3 regions of the Paenibacillus sp. 1-8 genome follow, and region 2 is predicted to be linked to each of the others. Evidence: riboswitches for the same ligand, from Rfam matches in the RefSeq annotation. Region 2 holds a riboswitch; each other region holds the start of a gene.

Region 1 (2,201 bases), 2.4 Mb from region 2:
CAATATCCGTCGTGAGCGGTCCCAGTGTATAAAAGGGAGCTTCCTTGCAAATCTCCATTTGCAGGTCCACATTCTCCTTGATTTTGTGCATCGGGACATGTCCCGGCCCTTCAATCATAACCTGAACATCATGCTTCCAGGCAATTTGCGTTAGCTCGCCCAACGTGTCCAGCTCAGCAAACTGTGCTTCATCATTCGCATCATAGATACTGCCTGGACGCAGACCGTCTCCGAGGGAAAAGGCCACATCGTAGGCTTTCATAATTTCGCATATTTCTTCAAAATGCGTGTACAAAAAGTTCTCCTGATGGTGCGCAAGACACCAAGCCGCCATGATCGACCCTCCACGGGACACAATTCCCGTCATTCTGCTTGCCGTCATCGGAATATACCGCAGCAGCACGCCCGCATGAATTGTAAAATAGTCCACGCCCTGCTCCGCCTGCTCAATCAGCGTGTCACGATACAGCTCCCACGTTAGCGCCTCAGCTTCGCCGTTCACTTTTTCAAGCGCCTGATACAACGGTACAGTCCCAATCGGCACAGGGGAGTTACGAATGATCCATTCACGTGTCGTATGGATGTTACGGCCTGTGGACAGGTCCATGACCGTATCCGAGCCCCAGCGTACAGCCCAGGTCATTTTCTCCACTTCCTCCTCGATGGAGGACGTAACCGCAGAATTACCAATGTTCGCATTAATCTTCACGTGAAAATGACGCCCAATCACCATCGGCTCACTTTCCGGGTGATTGATATTCGAAGGCAAAATGGCTCGTCCTGCCGCCAACTCCTGTCGCACAAACTCAGGCTCCACCCCTTCGCGGATGGCCGCAAATTCCATTTCGGGCGTAATGATCCCTTGCCGCGCATAATGCATTTGCGTTACACTACGCCCTTGCCGCGCACGGAGCGGACGGTTGGTTACGCCGGGAAATTCAGCCGTCTCCCGTTTGGAGCCGGGCTTCAATCCGTTATCCTCCGGCTTGACGGCGCGCCCCTCGTAAGCCTCCACATCGCCTCGTTCCAGTGCCCAAGCTCGCCGCAATGGAGGCAAGCCCTTACGGATATCGACCTGATAGGCTTCGTCGGTCATGGGACCGCTCGTATCGTACACACGTAACGGCTCATGATGCTCCGTGCCCTGCGGCGTATGTGTGGGATGCAGGGCGATTTCACGCTCCGGCACGGCAATGTCCGGCCGCGAGCCTTGAATATATACCTTGCGGCTCCCCGGAAATGGCTTCACCCCTCCTGTCTGTTCATCCACTGCGTTCCCTACTGTTCCTTCTGTTTCTGTCGGTTTCATTGTCCATTCCTCCCGTTTCGATGAAATGACACACCGATCCGGAACCATCCCCAGGCTGGCTATCTATGCAAAAAAGCCGGTTCCCCAGGGGAACCGGCTAATCTAACGAAACAGCTATGCAGACGGCTACGCACGCGGAAACATACTCCGAATGCATTGCCGTAGACAGCGGCTACGTATACATTTCAATGGCCGATTACTTCCCTACGCTGGTATGATCCAGATCAGGTGCAAAGGGTCCGGAATCTAGTGCGATTCCATCTCAGCCCGGCATTACAGGCTCCCCCAGTAACTCTGTTAATTCTGTTCGCATGAGGCGGCTATAACGGACAGCCCGCCATCCCCATCAGATTACTTCAAATTTACGGCTTTGGCAACCCTTTTCCGGTCCCTTTTTCCAAGATCGCCTTTAAAATTCGCTCTGATCGCCTCATTACTCTCAATTCTTGTTACGGAAGCATAAGCCCCATTTCCTTCGCCGCCTCCATCAAAATCGGGGCAAAATCATGCAGCGTCTCGGGAGCTAGTCGGCTGACCGGGCCGGATACAGACAAGGCCGCAGCGACCTGTCCCTTCCGATTCACGATAGGCGCAGCCACAGCAGCAGCGCCCGGCTCCCGCTCCTCATAGCTGGTCGCATAGCCCTTCTCACGAATATCCTGCAATTGAGCCTTATAGACCTCCGGGTCTACCGAGGGCGGCCATTCATCCCCGCTTAGCAGGGCTTCCAGCTCCTGCGGCGGCATAAAGGCCGCCAGCACCTTGCTGGAGGCTCCTACAGCCAGCGGCATGCTTGCACCCACTGGCGCAACGCGGCGGATCGCCTGATTGCTCTGCACGGCCTGAATACGAATACGCATGCTGCCATCGCGCAGGTACAAGCTGACCGTTT
Region 2 (2,201 bases):
ATTTGGCGCGTTGCGGATTGAAAAATGAGCATATCACCCGTCCACTATCCGCGCTCAGTGGTGGTGAGCAGGCCAAAGTCCGCCTATGCAAACTGCTAATGCGGGAAAGTAACTGGGTGCTGTTCGATGAGCCTACCAATCACTTGGATATCAAAGCGAAGGATGAGCTGAAACGTGCCTTGAAGGAATACAAAGGAACGGTATTGCTCGTATCTCACGAACCGGACTTTTACGAGGATTGGGTAACCAAAACGTGGAATGTGGAAGAATGGTCAAGTAAAGTCAACTAAATATCCAGTTCTGTACCAAGCTTCACAAGAAGCGGGGTTTGCAGGAATAGGAAAATATGCTAAGCTATCTTTAGCTGATACAATAAAATAGTTACACTAGGGGAGCCGCCCATGCGGCTGAGACGGAATAAACGGATTTCGGACCCTTTGCACCTGATCTGGGTTATGCCAGCGTAGGGAAGTGAGCGCCGTACAAACGAGGTTACGAAATCATTACTTTGTTTGTACGTGGGACGATATACGTATACGGATATAATGGTCCGTTCGGTTATTGGACGTACGTTAAACCACTTCCTTTGGGAAGTGGTTTTTTTGCGTTTTCGTTCGTGTTCATATGTTCGTGTTCATATCCCGTGCCCCTTCATTTTTTTGCTGGTAAACGTGGCTAGTCCATGCCGTATAGCACGATATGAGACTGTAAAGATACAGGGTCAGCTTACAACCATTTAGTCTATTGTGAGGTGAGAATGAGATCGAATTGCACGTAATTACGATGGAAGGCGATTCCGATGCACATGCACATACTGCCCAAGTGGCTGCTGCTATTCATCCGTATGTTCATTATGTACACGTGCGGTTGAAGCAGAAGGGTGCATCTGAACTCCTTGCATTGACCCGCAATATGGCAAATCTGGGAGTTACTTTACAGCAAATTGCAGTAAATGACCGAGTGGATGTTGCTTTGCTTACCTCCGTTGGAGCTATCCAGCTACCGGCTAACGGATTACCTGTTGGGGATGTCAAAAGTATACTTCCAGAGGGTACGCGCTGCGGGGTGTCGGTGCATTCTTTGGAGGAGGCACAGGCTGCCGAACGGGCAGGAGCGGATTATGTACTCTATGGTCATGTGTATGAGACTCACTGCAAGCCTGGTGTTACTCCACGAGGTATAGCACAGCTTGAGCGCATATGCAGGCTGCTGAGCATCCCTGTAATTGCTCTAGGCGGCATACAACCACGCCATATTCCCGAGCTGTATACTGCGGGTGCAAGCGGAATTGCGGTGATGTCCGGCATCTGGGAGGCTGAGTCCCCCGTTGCGGCTGCGATGGCGTACAGGCGAATGGCGGATCGGGTAGTTCACAGCCTGAAGTGGTGAAACGGAAGTAGGACGCTGCAAGCAGAATCGTTAGTGGAGAGGAGAGATGGAACATATGCCAGAGATAAAAACAGAGGCACAAGCTATTGGACACGCTGAATGCTTGGTGATTGGTGGAGGTGTCATCGGTAGCTCCATTGCTTATCATATGGCCAAGGAGGGACGCAGTACGATATTGGTGGAACGATTCATTCCGGGCGAGGGAGCCTCAGGGGCTGCGGTTGGGATGCTGGCAGCAGAGAGTGAAGAATTCACCGACCCGGAGTTGGCACAGTTCGCTCGCACAAGCCGGGATGCATTTCCCGAGCTGGTTCGTGACCTGGAGCGTTTGTCCGGTGTTGCGGTGGAATTCCGAACAGAAGGATTCGTGACTCCCTTCCGTTCGGAAGCAGAGGGGCAAAAACGCTGGAATGCGGCTATTGCGCGAGAGGGTGATCATCCTGTGTGGTGGGATGCCAGAGAATTGGCCCGCCGAATTCCAGGTTTGGATGGTCAAGTGATCGGGGCTATATACCGATCAAAGGAGACACAGATTTCTCCTGCCCAGCTTTGTCGTGCTTATACGGGGGCAGCTATCGTACTGGGAGCAACAATATGCTCTGGTACACAGGCGGAGCAACTCGTAGTACAGAATGGGCGAGTTTGTGGCGTACAAACAGACAGTGGTTTTTTTTCCTGCGAACAGGTCATTATTGCTGGAGGCTTGGATAGTATGAGACTGCTGGAGCAGGTTGGTTTTGAATATCCGCTTAATCCGGTCAAGGGTGAGGCTGTTGCAGTCTCCTTGAAGGATCATCCATTGGAATATACCA
Region 3 (2,201 bases), 1.3 Mb from region 2:
CCCATGTATGTTCAAAACGTGCTCTCGTATAACTGTCTAGCTTTACATTCCCTTGCTGGGCCTGAGTGTTGCCCCAAACCTGTCTGTTTCCTTTATCCCAATCAATTCCCGAATTGTGATCGTATGTTATAGAAGCGTTGTTTAACGCAGTAACTGAATAAACAGTTACATTATTAGGGATAGTCAATTCTTCCTTAGTTGAGATTACCAAGTTTGGATCAACTGCTTGGTTAGGTTCTACCGTACTGTCAGCAGCATACGCGGGAACACTCCCCAATAAAAGACACGAACTCAATGCAAGGCCCATAATTTTTTCTTCGTGACTAAATAAACTCCCTTTCTTCAGAATTCACCTTGATACCCGCGAAAATATTATACTCCTAGTCCATTTTTTTTGTAAATAAAAGGATCGAACTGGATAAGTATGAATTAATTTGGATTTGAGACGAGGGAATGTATACTACCTCAAAGAAAAATCTTTTGTCTGCACCCAAGTCATGGATAAGTGATATGCTCTATAAACAGAAGCAGCCTATCTGTTCAGGAAGACTGCTTCTGTTTATTACGACGAATGATGCCTCAGCCAGTAGTTAAATACCTCTATCAGCAAATTTCCGTTCACACACGTATCGCGCTGTTCCCGTGCTTGTTCCCACTTCCTCTACACGGTCTATAGTAATGCCCCCGATCCCGACGATCGGCACATGAATTCCCGCTTTAGGCAGCTCATGCAATATCGCCGGACCCTGCACGGCATGGGCAGCCTGCTCCAGTTACCTTTGTAAGCAGCGCGTCTCCGCCACTAATAAGCTCATTTTCCCACCTCCACCAAAATCAAGAGCAGGAAGTCCCGTAAGAATACAGTTCCGGAACAACGCCAAAAAGCCGCCCCGAAAACTGGAGCGGCTTCATCATAGGTCCAATGCGCAAAAAAACACCAGGGACCTTATATACGAAGGCTCCACTTTCCTACGCTAGTACGAACTAGATCAGGTTCAAAGGGTCCAAGATACGTTCTTGTCTCAGCCATCATCGGCTCCCCTAGTGGACTTCCTATTCTTTTGACTATTACTGTACATTCGTTCATCTGTTATGTTAAACCGTCATCTCCAACTACACGAAAGAATTCGCGACAGGGTCCAATGTCTAATAGGAAACAATTTACATCAATAGCGAAATGAGCACAGGCAGTGTAGCAAGAGAAATGACGGCACTGATGACAAAGGAGGAAGCTGTTTCCGATTCCAGACTTTCAAAACGCGTAGCAATCATGGCAGCGACGGCTGAGCCAGGGAAGGAAACGAGCAATACTGCCTTCACCGTATCGGCAGACGAAAGGCCGCACAGGTAGGCAATCAGCAGCATCAATAAAGGCTGTACAATCGTTTTTAACAGCGCGATAGCAATGGCGGTTATGCTGAAACTGATATTGCGCACGCCAATGGTCACACCGACTGCGAATAAAGCGGCCCCGGAGGTAATGTCACCGATTTGATTCAACGATTTGCTCAGCAAATCCGGTGAATGGAAGCCGAACAAGGTCAAAATCACGCCAATCAGCGGCACGAGCGCCAGCGGTTCCCTTAAACCGTGAAAAATGGAGTCCCAGACTAGACTTCCGAGGTGACCGTTCTGTTCCTTGCCTGAATTCCGGCTGGCTACGGTAGCTATAATGGTAGCCGCCGGGTCAAGGACGGCATTGACTACGATGCCGGTAAGTGCAATGGGGATCGCCACGGCTGAGGAGCCGTAGATGGCGCCGAGCACGGGAATGCCCATAAAAGCAAAGGTCGGCTGTGCCGAGTTCAAAGCAAACATGGAGGCATCCTTCAGCGACTGCTTCCCCGCAAAGCGGGACAATAGAAGGAGAACAGCATAAAAGCCGACAATGCCAATGAACAGAGCCAGCAAGAATGACCATTGCTCGATAAGGGATTTCCTGCTGGTGGTCGTAATGCCGATAAATAAATGCGCGGGCAGCGCAAATTTGGTGACGAGCGCATTTAGGGCTTTCGAGGAAGAGGCGTCAAAGCTTTTGTAATGCCCCGCTAACCACCCTAAAATAATAACGAAAAAAATCGGCACCAAAATATAAAGGATATGTCCGACACTCATAGTTCGATCCTCCTTGCTTGAACTGGCGTATCCTGCCTGTCTGAATAGGCATTCTCTTCCCCCAATGAAGCATTAGTGAGGGTGAT

Evidence for each region. Region 2 has a riboswitch for thiamine pyrophosphate ahead of AC0WRU_RS13025 (thiamine phosphate synthase). Riboswitches for the same ligand answer to the same signal wherever they lie in the genome.
Region 1: linked by a shared signal. The riboswitch ahead of thiC (phosphomethylpyrimidine synthase ThiC) and the one ahead of AC0WRU_RS13025 (thiamine phosphate synthase) in region 2 are both predicted to bind thiamine pyrophosphate.
Region 3: linked by a shared signal. The riboswitch ahead of thiE (thiamine phosphate synthase) and the one ahead of AC0WRU_RS13025 (thiamine phosphate synthase) in region 2 are both predicted to bind thiamine pyrophosphate.

Annotation. Positions count from the first base shown of each region.
Region 1 covers NZ_CM149995.1:459,523-461,723, reverse strand. Annotated here, with positions in the region: gene thiC (phosphomethylpyrimidine synthase ThiC) at 1-1,309, opposite strand, end outside; TPP riboswitch at 1,494-1,606, opposite strand; gene AC0WRU_RS02030 (IclR family transcriptional regulator) at 1,759-2,201, opposite strand, start outside.
Region 2 covers NZ_CM149995.1:2,880,521-2,882,721, reverse strand. Annotated here, with positions in the region: gene abc-f (ribosomal protection-like ABC-F family protein) at 1-290, shown strand, start outside; TPP riboswitch at 379-487, shown strand; gene AC0WRU_RS13025 (thiamine phosphate synthase) at 769-1,389, shown strand; gene thiO (glycine oxidase ThiO) at 1,445-2,201, shown strand, end outside.
Region 3 covers NZ_CM149995.1:4,166,862-4,169,062, reverse strand. Annotated here, with positions in the region: gene AC0WRU_RS19070 (hypothetical protein) at 1-307, opposite strand, end outside; partial or broken gene thiE (thiamine phosphate synthase) at 654-761, opposite strand; TPP riboswitch at 950-1,053, opposite strand; gene AC0WRU_RS19060 (AEC family transporter) at 1,162-2,115, opposite strand; gene AC0WRU_RS19055 (NAD-dependent malic enzyme) at 2,188-2,201, opposite strand, start outside.